3 regions of the Halomonas bluephagenesis genome follow, and region 3 is predicted to be linked to each of the others. Evidence: predicted binding sites of a transcription regulator. Region 3 holds the regulator's gene; each other region holds the start of a gene.

Evidence for each region. Region 3 encodes FliA, which starts transcription of late flagellar genes. Its sites were predicted from a motif close to CTAAAGTTNNNNNNNNNNCNGCCGATA; they were not measured.
Region 1: the regulator FliA is predicted to act here: its motif matches at 2,674-2,700, upstream of REH51_RS06420 (flagellin N-terminal helical domain-containing protein).
Region 2: the regulator FliA is predicted to act here: its motif matches at 2,340-2,366, upstream of fliD (flagellar filament capping protein FliD).

Annotation. Positions count from the first base shown of each region.
Region 1 is NZ_CP133631.1:1,456,341-1,461,479, reverse strand. Features, by position in the region: gene fliD (flagellar filament capping protein FliD) at 1-1,171, shown strand, start outside; gene REH51_RS06425 (flagellin N-terminal helical domain-containing protein) at 1,436-2,332, shown strand; gene REH51_RS06420 (flagellin N-terminal helical domain-containing protein) at 2,768-3,691, shown strand; gene REH51_RS06415 (O-linked N-acetylglucosamine transferase family protein) at 3,810-5,139, shown strand, end outside.
Region 2 is NZ_CP133631.1:1,462,110-1,467,248, forward strand. Features, by position in the region: gene REH51_RS06435 (IS30 family transposase) at 1-761, shown strand, start outside; gene fliD (flagellar filament capping protein FliD) at 874-2,232, opposite strand; gene REH51_RS06445 (hypothetical protein) at 2,680-3,009, shown strand; gene REH51_RS06450 (serine hydrolase domain-containing protein) at 3,460-4,461, shown strand; gene REH51_RS06455 (YqhA family protein) at 4,515-5,139, opposite strand, start outside.
Region 3 is NZ_CP133631.1:2,187,734-2,192,872, reverse strand. Features, by position in the region: gene REH51_RS09705 (sensor domain-containing diguanylate cyclase) at 1-62, opposite strand, end outside; gene REH51_RS09700 (OmpA/MotB family protein) at 86-757, opposite strand; gene REH51_RS09695 (motility protein A) at 762-1,577, opposite strand; gene REH51_RS09690 (RNA polymerase sigma factor FliA) at 1,617-2,318, opposite strand; gene REH51_RS09685 (flagellar protein FlhE) at 2,345-2,758, opposite strand; gene REH51_RS09680 (hypothetical protein) at 2,893-3,471, opposite strand; gene flhF (flagellar biosynthesis GTPase FlhF) at 3,468-5,139, opposite strand, start outside.

The sequences.
Region 1 (5,139 bases), 730 kb from region 3:
CGGCACCGCTATAAAGGCAACAGCTAGTAGTGAGGCAACTGCAGGGCGTTATGATGTGGAGGTAACACAGCTTGCCCGTGCAGGTAGCTTAGCCACTAATAGCATTCAAGGGGATGATGCGCTTACTCAGGGCCTAACAGAGGCCGGTGCAAGCCTGACATTAACCTTCGGAAAAGATGCTGATAATAATGACATTACGCGAACTATCGCGCTGACGGAAGGTAGTTCTCTCGAAGATATCCGCGACCAGATTAACGATTTTGATTTTGAAGAGGGTCCAAAAGTTAATGCTTCTATCGTCAACGATGGTAGCGGGTATCGGCTGGCGCTTAACTCCGCGAAGACCGGAGAAGAAGGGTCTATCAATGGTATGGCCTTCTCGGGGCTGGCGGGTGGAGTCGTACTTGCCTCTGATGCGAACACAGCTTACGAAGGTCGTAACGCCAATTTGAAAGTAAACGGGATTGCAATTACCAGTGAAACTAATAGCGTCCAAGGTGCCATCGCTGGTGTGACACTAAATGTAGAAAAGGTGACCGAAGCGGATAGCCCGAATACCGTAGTCGTCGCGCGAAACACGTTGGCTGTGCGTGAAGCCGTCGAAGGCTTTGTAAAAGGTTATAATGATCTGAAAGCCAAAATCGGTGAGCTAACGGCTTTCAATGGCGGTGGCGATGCAGCAGGCGATTTGATTGGTGATCGTGCAGTGCGTTCTATTGAATCCCAGTTGCGCTCTGCGCTGGTAGGTAATGTGCCCGGCGGTGATATCTCTCGCCTATCCGACATCGGTATTGAGCTTAAAAAAGATGGCACCCTTGAGCTTGATTCAACCAAAATGAGTGATGCTGTGGCGAACAATCAAGATGCCGTGGCGGCATTTTTTGCCAGCGACAGTGATGACGCTGGTATGGGGGGGCAGGTAAGTGCGGTATTGGATAGGGTGCTAAGCGAAAATGGCGCATTGGGCAGTGCCCAGCGTAGTGCGGAGGGGCGAGTGGAGTCGTTGGATAGCCGCTTTGAGCGAATGGAAACGTCTATTGAGCGCACGGTTGAGCGCTATCGTAAGCAGTTTACTCAGTTAGATATGATGATGTCGCAAATGAACTCCCCCAGCGGCTATTTGTTCCAGCAGCTGGATATGATGAATTCGCAAATGGCAAATCGTAGATAGCGTCTTTCGAGTTCAGTTTTCTTTTAGCCCCAGCCCGAAAGGTTGGGGTTTTTTAATGGCGCCGAAGTGGCCAGTATGAATGAAATTAGCGACAGGCTGTGCTATTGAAAGGGGCAAGTAGTGGCAGACGTTAGTGGTTGATACTTTTTTACAAAAAAGAGCGTAAAAAATTCAAGTATTTCCCCTAGCTGCCGTTAATTAATATAACGGCAGAAAGCCGTAAGGCAGGCCGATCAGGCCAGTAACTATATGTAGGAGAAGCACATGTCTGTTATCAATACCAACATCACCGCGTTGATTGGCCAAAACAACCTGAAAGGCGCACAAAGCTCGCTACAGCAAGCACAAGAGCGCCTTTCTTCAGGTCTGCGTATCAACAGTGCTGCTGACGATGCCGCTGGCCAGGCTATTGCTAACCGCATGACCAGCACAGTGACTGGTCTGAACCAAGCATCACGTAATGCTAACGACGGTATTTCGCTGGCACAGACAGCTGAAGGCGCGCTGGATCAAGTTAACGACAACTTGCAGCGTATTCGTGAGTTGACGGTTCAGGCGCAGAATGACACCAACACTGCCCAAGACATCGACTCTATCCAGGAAGAAGTTAACGAGCGTCTAGCTGAAATTGATCGTGTTACTGAACAAACTCAGTTTAACGGGCGCGATTTGTTTGATGCATCTGCCTCAGGTACTAGCTTTTCTATTCAAGTTGGCGCTAAAGACGGCGAAACTATTTCAATTAGCATTGGCGGAGCGAGTGGTGCCGGCGATTCTACTGCTGCTGGTGGCTGGAACATGCTCTCCGCGTTGGCCGCAGGCACGCAGGGTAATCTCGCAACTGGCGATACCCGCGGCGTTAGCGCTGCTGGTTTTGATGTTCTGCAAGCCAATTCTTTGGCGATTCTGGACGAGCGCTTATCAACTGTTGATAAAGAACGTAGCAATTTGGGTGCCATGCAGAACCGCTTTGAAACTGCGCTAGACAACATCCAGACGACTTCTACGAACTTACAGGCAGCTCGTTCACGTATTGAAGATGCTGACTACGCGGTTGAGGGTTCCAACCTGACTCGCGCGCAGATTCTCGAACAGGCAGGGACCTCTATCCTTGCCCAGGCGAACCAGAGCCCGCAGAGCGTTCTTTCTCTGCTCCAGTAAGCCAAATTTAGGTTAATGTCATAACGCCCGATAATTAATATTTACGTCGATTATCCGGTAAGCCAATGTTCCGGCATCAGTGCCCACTGATGCCGGAATTTTTATTGGACAATCAAGTTGTTGGGGATGCTGTCGTCTGATCTAAAAGGCCGCAATTAATCTATAAATTTAGGTTTCCTGCAGCTGATATACATGTCGAGGGTAGGTTTACTCCTTGGATACACATAGTTCACAGAAGGGAGATGAGGGTTGGTCTATGTTCGGTCTGTCATGCAAGGAAATGAGATCTAGGTTGAAAATTAAGGCTGGTACATTATTTCTACAAATAAAGAGCGTAAAAATTTAAGTATCTCCTCAGTCTGCCGTTAATTAATACAACGGCAGCAAGCCGTAAGGCAGGCCGATTAGGCCAGTAATCATATGTAGGAGAAGCACATGTCTGTTATTAATACCAACATTACAGCGTTGATTGGCCAAAACAACTTGAAGGGTGCGCAAAGCTCGCTACAGCAAGCACAAGAGCGTCTTTCTTCAGGCCTGCGTATCAACAGCGCTGCTGACGATGCCGCTGGCCAGGCCATTGCCAATCGGATGACCAGCACTGTAACTGGCCTGAACCAAGCTGCTCGTAACTCTAACGACGGTATTTCACTGGCGCAAACCGCTGAAGGTTCACTGGACCAAATCAACGATAACTTACAGCGTATTCGTGAGCTGACCGTTCAAGCACAAAATGATACCAACACCGCGCAGGACATCGACTCCATTCAGGAGGAGGTCAACGAGCGCCTAGCTGAAATTGATCGGGTAACCGAGCAGACTCAGTTTAACGGACGAAATTTGTTTGATGCGGATGCAGATACTACATTCAGTATTCAGGTGGGCGCTAAAGACGGCGAAACTATTTCCATTACGATCGGCAGTGCTGAAGCAGATGGTAGCATTGCGACGGGCGGTGGTTGGAATATGCAAGCGACTGCTGGCGGTGGTTTTGTTGCGGCAGGAACACTTGCAAGCGTTGGTGGCGTAGCACGTTCGGTTGATGCGAATGGTTTTGACGTGATGTCCACCGATGCCGGTGGAGATAGCGACGCGCTGGCAATTTTGGATGCACGTTTGTCAGAAGTTGATAAGCAGCGTAGTAACTTAGGTGCCGTGCAGAACCGTTTTGAAACCGCCCTTGATAATATTCAGACGACTTCTACGAACTTGCAGGCTGCCCGTTCGCGGATCGAGGATGCTGACTATGCCGTTGAAGTCTCCAACCTGACTCGCGCGCAGATTCTTGAACAGGCGGGGACCTCTATCCTGGCCCAGGCGAACCAGAGCCCTCAGAGCGTTCTTTCTTTGCTTCAGTAAGTCAGTTTTAAACCTAAAGAACCCGAGCTTAGGCTCGGGTTTTTATCGTTTGTAGAAAGCATGAAGTGAGTATAGTAGTACGCAACTACTCATAAATTTCGTTCGGGCAAAGCGCACCATGGCTAAGAAAAAAACACGTCAGAAAAAAACTATTTCTCCTCAGTCAATAAAAAACAACAGCCTTGATTTAGGTGTGCCTAAAAAAGAGGTGGGTGCTTTTATGGCGCTCTATAACGCCAAGCAGCTGTCACAAGCTCAACAGGCGGCACAGCGAATGACTGAGAACTACCCTGATAGTGCATTTGCATGGAAAGCGCTCGGTACGACGTTGTTAGAGGCAGGTGATTTTTCGGCCGCTTTGGCTCCTCTATTGAGATCCTACGAGTTTAATGCTGAGGACGCATTAATGCTCACTAGCCTGGCAGCTGTCTACTACCGACAAGGAGAAGCACAGCAAGCAATTAAGCATCAAATGAAAGCCGTAGCACTTCAACCCCAATACGCTCCTGCGCAGTACCGGCTGGCAGAAATGCTACAGAGTTCTGGGCAGCATGCTGCAGCGCTTGAATATGCCCAAAAATCTCTGGAGCTAGGTTATGATGAATTAAAAGCACGCTTACTTATAGGTTCTTTGCAGTACCAGACCAAGTACTTTAGTAGAGCCCTTGAAAATTATCTGCTGTTGGAAAATGAATTTCCCGGAAATCATTCTGTTTATAATAATTTAGGTAATTTATACAAAGATATGGGGGAGTACAAAAGAGCCGAAAGCTACTATCAGAAAGCTTTGGCTAAAAGGCCTGATTTTGTAATGGCTTATTCAAATATTTTCTTTTCTAAACACTATGATCCATCTGTTACTCAAGAAGAAATAATCGATTTTGCGAAAGGTTGGGATGAAAGATTTTCTTTATTTAAGCTTAGTTCTCCTGAGAATGTTAAGAAATTAGATAAGTCACTAAAAGTAGGCTTGATATCCTCCGGGTTTAGAACACACCCAGTTGGTCAAATGATTACTGCCGCCCTGGAGCGAAGTCGGTCTGATATAAATTTTTATGCTTACTCTACCAGTGATATTAATGATCAGTTTACAAAAAAAATTAGTAATGTTTGCAAGCAGTGGCGGCAAGTTCGTCATTTGAGCCAAAAGGCGATAGCTGAGCAAATTCGGAATGATGAAATAGATATCCTTATTGACCTTTCGGGGCATGGTGATGGTAGCTGCTTGCAAGCTATCTCCATGCGGCCAGCACCTTTATGCATTAAGTGGGTAGGTGGGCTGGTAAATACGATGGGTCTAGAGTCTATTGACTATCTACTGTCAGATAGTATCGAAACGCCCGAAGGTGTCGACGATCAATACACAGAGAAATTGATTCGATTGCCGGATGACTATATTTGTTACTCTCCCTGTGAGTATGCACCGAACACAACGTCACTACCTGCAC
Region 2 (5,139 bases), 730 kb from region 3:
ATATGTTGCGGCGACGCTTGTCTCCCGAACAAATTAGCGGCAAGCTCAAGACGATGAAACTACCTGATTTGCGCGATGCCTACGTCTGCCGAGAGACCATCTACACGGCCATTTATGCCTTGCCTGTTGGCCACCTTCGCAAGGAACTGATTCACTGCTTGCGACAAGGTAAAACCACACGCAAGCCTCGCCGTGGCGAAGTGGATCGACGTGGCCAGATCCCTGACATGGTCAGCATTCACTTACGTCCGCCCGAGGTCAGTAAGCGTGAAATGCCCGGCCACTGGGAAGGCGATCTGATCAAAGGTAAGAATAACGCGTCCGCGGTAGGCACCTTGGTAGAGCTTAGTAGTGGCTATCTGATCCTCGCAAAAATGGACGACGCCACCGCCACCTCCGCCGTAGCAGGCTTTAGTGCTGCTCTGAATCGAATGCCGACCACCGCTCGAAAAAGCATGACCTATGATCAGGGGCGTGAAATGGCACAACATGCAAAAATCACTCAAGAAACCGGCGTTGCGATTTACTTTTGCGATCCCCATAGCCCCTGGCAACGTGGGGCCAATGAGAATATCAATGGCCTTATCCGTCAATATTTACCGAAAGGAACGGACCTTTCAGTACATAGCCAGGAAGAGCTGGACGCCATTGCCTTTGAGCTGAATATGCGACCTCGAAAACGCTTTGGATTTAAATGTCCGATAGAAGTGATGAGCGAGCTGATGGCCAAGTACCATGAAAGCCCATCAACCATCCAATGAGTGTGTTGCACTCAGAGTCTGCATCCGCCCTCCCTATCAGACATAAAAAAAGCCAAGTTAGTGAAACTTGGCTTCTTTTAAACGCTAAGCCAACTGTATGGTTTTGTTTTTATTAGCTTTGTGTTTGCTGCTGATTCAAGCCTGCCAGCTGCTGTGTCAAATAATTACTGGTGGAGTTCATTTGGGACATCATCGTATCCAATTGAGCGAACTGAGTACGATACCGCTCCACCGTCTCTTCAATACGAACCTCAGTGCGGGAGAGTCGATCATCAAAAGACTCAACTCGACGCTCTGACCCACTGATAGCGTTTTGCACGGCTCCTGAATCATTCAACATCTGTCCAATAGCCTCATTAACCTGCCCCGCCATACCGCTTTTGCTATCAGGCCCTGCAAAGAAATTCGCCAAAGCATCAGGCTGATTGGCAATTGCGCTGTTTAACACGCTTTCATCAAGTTCCAAAGTCCCATCTACTTGTAGAGAAATACCCACATCAGAGAGAACTCGTAAACCCTCCCCATCCACCATGCCGCTAAGTACACTACGTAGCGTAGATTCAACAGCACGAGTAGCACTATCGCCATTAAGTTGGCCCGCTTGGCCACTTGCGGCATCAAAGGCTGTCAAATCACCGATGGTGCCTTTCAGCGTATTAAACGCCTCAACAAAAGCCTTCACTTCTTCATTAATGGCCTGGCTGTCCTGGGCGACGGTAATGGTATTGGATGTATTCGCTTCATTTAGATTTAATGTTACTCCTTGGATGGCTTCTTCTATCTGGTTCGACGAGCTGACAATATCGATACCATTCACGTTAACGAGCGCATCTAAGCCTTCTTGCACTACCTGAGAATCACTGGTGGCAACATCATCGGCTAAAATATCGCTAAAATTGGTGCTTTGAATACTGGCATTCGCCCCTGTTTCTGTTGCATTAACCGACAACCGATACCCTTCGCCATCGTTGATAATAGAGGCATTCAAGCGACCATCACTTTCAGTGTTAATCGCATCACGAATATTTTCGAGAGAACTCCCATCTGCAATAGTGATGAGGCTCATATCACTATCTGAAAATGCAAATGCCAGTTCAGTATCACCGTCGATAATCGCTTCATCTGGCGCTGCTAAGCGTTCAGTTGCAAGGCTGCCTGCTGTGGCTAGCTGCTCTACGGCAACCTCATATTGGCCAGGCTGGGCATCATCACTGGTAACCGCACGAACTCCATCTCCCTCAACAGAGGTGGTTAAGCTTTCATAAAGATCAGCGTTATTAAGTGCTAAAGCCGCTGTTTGCAACTGCGATAGTCCACCTTTCAATTGCCCAAATGCAGATATTTTTGCTTGCTCAGATTCAACCTGCTGTCGAATTGGCACTAGCTTTTGCTGCTCTGCTTCACGAAGTTTATCTAACAAGCCGGTGAGATCCAATCCAGAGCCAATACCAAGTGATGTAATCAAAGCCATAAAACACATGCCTTTTCTAAAATGCTGCTACGCTTACTACCTACTATAAATACCGTTTGTGTATGAATTATTGCGTAGCACTATTTGTTGATTTCTTCACCCTGAAGTCTCGACAAGGTTAGCTATAGCTTGAACATAACACTCTTTGCTCACCATTTACGTAACGCAAAGTAACAATTGGTAGCGAAAATATTTTAACCGAATAAATTCAATTAATTAAACTCAACTATTAATCAAACACCACCCTTAACTTTATTCATCTTTACCTTCTGAATAGGCATTGGCATAAGAGTTCACTAATAAACCGTAGTATCTACTACCATGTAGCACCCTAATAGGGACAGAGGAACTACAACCCTCTAAATATAGACCTTGGTCTAACATCTGTATTGCTTTATAATGCACTGCAACAAGCCCATTTTAGGGCCGTTTGCAGGAGAACGACTTATGCCTTCCGAGGTGTCACACCCCGCATCCACCGTAGCGTCTGCCGCTTATCATGTGCAGCGCAGCCTACGCCACTGTCTTTCTACCGTTGCTGAGCTTCTTTACGATAACGGCCATGTGCTCGAAACTATTACCTTGCCGCAGCGCGGTCTTTCCCGGCGCGAGCTGGCTCATTTGAATGGTCATTGCGCTAGTTGGAAAACATGCCAACGGGTACTTGAAGAAAGCGGTGCCGCTGAATTTAATGATTATGACCGCTTCGTGCTGACCACGATGGGCCGTGAACTGATGTTTGATATGTTTGGTCAGGGTGCTGCCGACTGCGCTTAATCGCGCTCGTTTTGCTCTGAAAGCCACGGCATTGAGAACTGATCAGTACTGCTCTATAAACCAAAGCGCCCGCAAGACCTGCAGAAGGGGCCGCGGGCGCTTTTTTATTGGCGTGGTGTGCTTAGCGCAGTCCGAGCAACGATAAAATAAACAGCACAACAACGATTAGACCAATAATGTAGATAATGTTACGCATAACGGCACTCCTTGCTTTTTGCGTTTTGGGATTTGCTTTTCGTTTCAAAAAAGGCAGCCGGGTGCTTACCTTTGAAATAACACCCCAAGCCTAGCAGTGATTGGTTATGTTTGCGTAATTTACTCTTGATGGGGTTAACCTGCCTTTTATTGAACCTCCTGTCGCTTATCGCCTCGAACCTTGTACGATACTTATTTATCAAGACCCCCAGTTCGTATAATGATGAGTTAACTTTTATCTTAGAAGGTCCATTAATGCGCAGCCCTGCTCTCCCTCTACTGCTTACACTCACCGTGTCGTGGTTTCTTCCTACGTTTGCCTTAGCAAGCCAACCTTCGGCTGAGGCGCTGCAAACGCTTGATAAAAAAGCAGGAGCGCTCAGCCGTGTGCATACGGTGGTGGTCGCTTACCGAGGCGATATTGTTCACGAACGTCATCAAGGCGGCCCTGGACCGGCTAAACCCGCCAACATCAAGTCGCTTTCTAAAACCGTGCTAGCCGCTATTACTGGTGCGGCCATTGAAGACGGCATTATTGCGTCTACCGAGCAGCCCTTAGCAGACCTGTTAGGCCAACTACCTAGCGGCATAGACCCACGGGTAAACGATATTACTGTGGCGCATCTGCTTTCCTTACAGGCAGGCCTAGAACGTACATCGGGTAGCAACTATGGCGCCTGGGTCGCCAGCAGCAACTGGGTGAACGATGCGCTTACCCGCCCGTTTGTCGATGAACCCGGTGGTCGCATGCTCTACTCCACTGGCACTAGCCATTTACTCTCTGCGGCGCTAACCCAGGCAAGTGGTGAAAGTACTCATGCCCTTGCCCAGCGCCTGCTTGGCGAACCACTGGACATTACGATTCCTGCCTGGCCGCAAGACCCCCCAGGTATTTACTTTGGGGGCAACGATATGCAGCTTTCCCCAAGAGCGCTTGTGGAAGTAGGCGAACTTTATCGCAATGACGGCATGGTCGATGGCAAGCGAGTATTACCAGAAGGCTGGGTAGAGGCGTCGTGGACGCCGAGAGGTCAATCGCCCTGGACAGGCGATGGTTACGGCTACGGATGGTTTATCACCACTTTGGCGCAGGAGCCTGTTATGTACGGGCGTGGATACGGCGGCCAAGCACTTTATGTGATTCCCGAGCGGGAGATGACCCTGGTGATCACCTCCGACCCAACACCGCCTTCGCCCGGCGGTCAGTTTCAGCAGCAGCTAAACCAGTTAGTGGTTGGCTTGCTAGAAGATGAATAGCCAAAAAGTGAGTAGCGGCTCGTTTCTACCCATTCTTATTTACTTATCCTTATTTACTCATCTTTATGGCCAAGACTCATAAGATAAAGCGCTGCGGCAAGCGCCAGCACCGAAAGCGCGAGGTAGATGGCTTCCAGTGGCGTCGTGAAACGGATATCCACCACAGCGCGGAAAAACTCAATAATTACCGCAAGAATCACCACACGGGCAATTTTGTCCTTGAGCTGATCCAGCGAGCCTACGTTAAACGGGTGCTTGGGATAGCTCACTTCCGCCTGATCGATACGGGAAACAAACAGTCGATAGATACCTAGCCCGAAGATTAGCAGCACTATCGCAATCAAATAAACATCAACGGCGATAATAATGTCTGGCACCAAGGTGTCGTGAATATCTTGAGAGCTATCAATCAAGTAGTAACGCAGTACGTCACCCACCACAGTTAAGATATCTAGCGTTCCAACAATAAACAGCATCAGTGAGCCTAATAGGCTTGGCACTACCGCCAGCATTACCAGAAAGCGCGAATTCCAAAGCGCTGTTTCAATTCGCCGCTCCCAAGGCGATTGTTCGTGCGGCGTCTTGGGTGCGGGTGGCGGCGCTGAATGTGTCTGGGATGAATGTGGCGATGATGAGCTTGGTGACGACGAGCTTGATGATAACGAACTAGGCGGTACT
Region 3 (5,139 bases):
CTGTCGTTATCGAGCACCAGTAATGCACCGAACGACTGTAGTAGCGAGTGATGCTTCGACACAGAGATAGCCTCAAGAAATCTCTTTACCCCTCAGTCTGCTGCCTTAACAGCAGTTCGACGCGTCGGTTGGCAGACCTGCCTTCTGACGTTGCGTTACTTTCCATGGGTTGGGTATCGGCGTAACCGACTGCCCGCATACGTGAAATAGCGACTCCCTGGCGCTCAAGATGCCGGACAACCGCAATAGCGCGTCCTACCGAGAGCTCCCAATTTGAGGGGAAGCGTGAGGTGGCAATGGGAATATTATCCGTATGCCCTTCTACTGAAATTTGGCCTTCAAAGGACGCTAACACTGCCAGAAGGCTTTCTAACACATCTTGCCCCTGGGGCGTTAGTACGGCGTCACCGCTAGGAAAAAGCAAGCTGTCGTCGATGCGCAGCGTAACACCTTCTTCTCCTTGAGAGACACTACCCCCGGGGATATCAAGCTCCGCCATCCGCGGCTTCAGGCCACTGTGTCGGGGATGAATACCGGTTGCCAAGCTGGCCAACGGGAGCGAGGTGACGGCACTTGCCGAGCGCATTCTATCGCTGTCAAAGGCTTCCCCTCCTCCCGGCGGCGTCAACGCAAGCAGTAGGACAAACAGCGTGATTAGCAGCGTTAACACGTCTAAGTAGCTCGTTAGCCAGCCTTCATCGCCCTCGCCTGACACAGTAGGCAATTCCAGCGCGTGCCGTGAATCACGATCTAGCATGGCGCTACCCTTTTGCCGCAGAACTAACCGTTGGCCGCGGTTTCACAGAGGCATCGCGGATCTCGTCATGATAGTTAGCAACAAAGGAATTGAGCGTTTCTTCAATAAACGAAGGCAGGCGTCGTTTGGTAATTAATGAGATACCTTCCAGCACCATGTTCATGGTGATAAGGCGCTCCTCCGTGCGCCGCTCTAGCTTGACGGCAATCGGTTTGAACACCAGATTGGCGAGCAGAATACCGTAAAACGTTGTCAGCAGAGCCACTGCCATGCGCGGACCAATAACGTCAAGATCCCCGGCATCCATCACTTCCAGCATATTGACCAGCCCCACCAAGGTACCAATCATGCCAAACGCGGGTGCGTAGGTAGCCATCGTACGAAATATCTGCGCCTCGGCATGTTCCCGCGCTTTTAATCGAGCAATGCGCCAGCGCAACATGTCAAAAATTTCATCTTCTTTCGTATTAGCAATCACCAGTTGAATTCCGGTGCGCAAAAAGGGATTACGGGTGTGCTCTAGCTCCTTTTCAACCGCCCTGACGTCGCCTTTAAACCATAGTCGCGACATTGAAACCAGTTCGTTAATATCATCACGTACATAGGTATTCTCGCGCCGAAAAACCAACCCCACAAGGCGCACCACGCGTAACACTTCTTTCAGCGGATAACTAATAAAAGTAGCGGCCAAGGTACCGGTTACCACAATGGCAAGCCCCGGCAAGTTGATAAAGCTTTCTGGCGACTCTGCAGTAAAAAACAGCACGCTTACCAGCAATAGCATGCTGGCAAAAATACCGATCAGCGTAGATGGGTTCATCAACGGCTCCTCGCCGGTTATTAGTGATTAATAGTGGCGTTAGGTGGTGTCATATAAGCGTGCGCGAAGCCTGCTAATCGCTTGACTGTGAAGCTGAGACACGCGGGACTCGGTCACTCCAAGCACCGCCCCGACTTCTTTAAGGTTCAGCTCTTCTTGGTAATACAGCGCCATCAGCAGCTTTTCACGCTCGGGTAAGGCATCAATCGCATCAATTAACGACTGGCGCTGCTGTTGATCTAACAGCTGATCAAAGGGCAGGTTATTGGCTTCCTCTTTCGCGGGTTCTGCCCCTTCTGCCACCAATTCTTCAAAGGGCAACAACTGGCCGCTGTTCGTATCGTTAAGTAATTGCTGATACTCACTGAGCGGTATATCCAGATCACGCGCGATTTCGCCCTCTTCTGGCGGGCGTCCTAACTGCTGTTCGAGGCGGCGCACCGCATCATCCACGGCTCTAGCAGAGCGGCGTACACTACGAGGTAACCAATCACGTGTGCGCAGCTCATCCATCATGGCGCCGCGAATACGCTGGCTTGCAAACGTGGCGAACGTCGCCCCCTGGGTCGCATCAAAACGCCCCAATGCTTCTAATAAGCCCACCATGCCGGCTTGAATAAGATCATCTAACTCAATACTTGCGGGTAGTCTTACCTGCAGCGTTAAGGCCTGACGTCTTACCAGTGGCATGTATTGGGTTAACAGCTCGCTCTGTTTAATCCTGCCTTGTGCTGTATACATCCTCGTGCCTCACGGCTAAACACTGTTCACTGGTAGTTCACAATCACTTGCAGTTCCTGCACCCGCACCGGGCGCTGGCCCGGCGTCAACGCAAAACGAAAGTGCAGCGGCCCATTCACCTGCTTACCGGCTAACGCAGAGGTTGAGCCCCGCATCGCGTTCAAAGGAACACACTGTTCAGGGTGGCATAGCCACGCATTAACCGGCGCGTTGACCGGCATTTGATAACGCCAATGAATACGCCCTATCGCAGCATCCTCTACTTGAGCTCCTGCCGGTGGTTGAATGGGCTGGCTGCTGACAGCTCGGTCACTCATCGCTACCAGCACGCTGGGCACCTCGGTACTCCAGCTGCCAGTAGCGGCATAAGCACTCATTGTAATGGCGCTTAGTGCCACCATCAGCACGGTTTTGAAGCTACCGACTTTGAGATAGCCCATTATGTTAAAACTTTTTGCGTAGCAGTCATGCTGCAATAACGCGTTTTGAAACCAGCGAGCATAGGCATTGTTATTCCTCATAGAGGCACTTGTTAGCCTCTGTTAAAGCGCGGCCACATTGCGTCAGGCTAGCGTCATCGCGCCAGCAGTAAAAGCTCTATATCCAAATAATAGCTGGCGGCTTCCCGCAGGTTGTCGAGCAGACCTCTACGCGGCAAGTTTGGCTCGTGCAGCGCCAGCAGCTGCCTAGGACCACCGTTTTCCTGCACTTGCCGAAGCGAGCGATACATCTGTGCGAAAGCATCGGCATCGCTATTAATCCATAACGCCCAACGCGGAAAGCGCTCTTTCAGTTGGCCAAGATTAGCGGCATCCGCCTTAACGATGTGAATATCCCAATCATCCGGGTCGCCAGCCCACCGTCGGCCCAGTACTGACCATTGGGCTAGGCGCCCTTTTACTTTAGCCACCTGCTGATCGCCACTGCTAGGCAGACCAATCACGATAAGCGGTTTTTGCGGCACAGGGGGCGGCGCCGCGGTTTGCTTTGAGGCAGCGACCGGTGGCACTGTTAAAAGATCAGTCGTAGGCGTCAGAGGCTCAGCCGCAAATACGTCTGCCGTGGGGTCGCTCTCTACAGACTGTGTTTGGCGCTGTTGGCGCTGTAAATCTGCCCACTTGCGTAGGCCCGCTGCCTGATCCTGGGCACTCATACCAGCCCCTCTCGGCTAACGCTGCTGAGCTGGCGAATAGCGTCACGAGCCATAAACGCGTGGACAAGCGCATCTAACATCGCCGTATCGCGCCGCTTGCGAGTAGTACCCAACAGCCTTAACAAATCGGAACGCAGTGCTATCGCAGCGTCATCATTAACAACATCTAAGTGCCCCGCCGCCGCCGCGATACCGCTGGCCATCAATAAGCGAACCTCAGTGCTTACCTCGCCATCATCCGAATCTTTCAACTGCTGCCAAGCGCGTTTGGTCAGGCTGGATACCCCTTCGCTTTGAAGCTGGATAACCAGAAGCGAACGCACGTCGGCACCTAACCGGGCAGGCGTTAACCAGTAACGACGCGCGATGCGTTTGCCACTTTCAGGGTCACGAACCTCCCCAACCCATGCCAACAGAGGGGTGCCGGCGGCATCTTCCACCGCCATATGGGTGTTCCATAGCTGCATCGTTTGGCCACGAAAACGCAGGTCGGTGTGATGTGTGAGCGGGCTATCTGTAAACAGCTGGCGCTGGGCATAACGCTCGCCCTGACAGTATACCCGCTGACTGGCCGCCACTAGCGTGATCCAGGTCAGGTGTTGGGCTTCTAACCACGCTAACGTGGTGGGGTCAGGAAACACGGGCAGCAGATGTACGGCGGCCCCCATCGTTTCGCCCTGGCGCAACAAACGTGATTGCCAGCCAGCAGGCTGACGATGCTGCAGGCTGGTTAGCGCAAGCCCCCCGCCGTCTGCGTCTAGTCCGAGATCGGGCATCGACCAGTCACAGCCCCGCTCATTACGGCGGGGAGACCATGCCATGCCCAGCCCCTTATCCGCACAAGGCTCGCTAGCCAATAGCGCATCCAGGCGTTTATCTTGCAACACACCCGGCAAAGAGGCGATATCCCATACCGACTCTAACGCTGAAAACCCGACAATCCTTTCACGTAGCCGCGTCAGCACAGAGCTGAGGCGACGCCCTTGGCCCAGCACATCCCGGGACCAGCGCGGTAAACTCACCGAATGGGCCCCAGGCGGGTGTGCAGCTGATGGGAAACCTCGCTCTTCACGCCCTTTCCCCAATGAGGTACTAAGGGCTTGATCAATCAACGCAGCGGGATCCGCAACCGCCATATCTTCTGGAACACGCTGCCCGTAAGAACCAAATAACACACGCAAGCCATGGCGTATGACAATATCAAGCACGGGGGCTAACCGGCCGGCTTCGTCCTGCTTGGTAATAATGCAATCATCTAACTCAGCGCCGGCCGCCCGTGCCGCTTGGCGATAGCGCAACACGACCTCTTCCAACGTTTCAGGCTGACTGGCCGCATTCAGCAGCAGCACTAAGCGCACGGACGCCTGCCCGCCCTGTAAATGGGCGATTTGTTCAATCACACGTTGGTCACGCTGGCTCATACCGACGGTGTCGATAATGACCCACTGTTTACCCTGCAACCGTCCGACTAACTCATCAATCGGCTGCTCAGCATCTAAAGCATACATGGGGGTATCAAGCAGCCGTGCATAAATTCGTAACTGCTCGTGGGCACCGATACGAAAGCTATCGGTGGTGACAAGGGCCACGGGGCGTGTACCGTGACGCATTACGAAACGCGCTGCTAGTTTCGCGGTTGTGGTGGTTTTACCGACGCCCGTTGGCCCC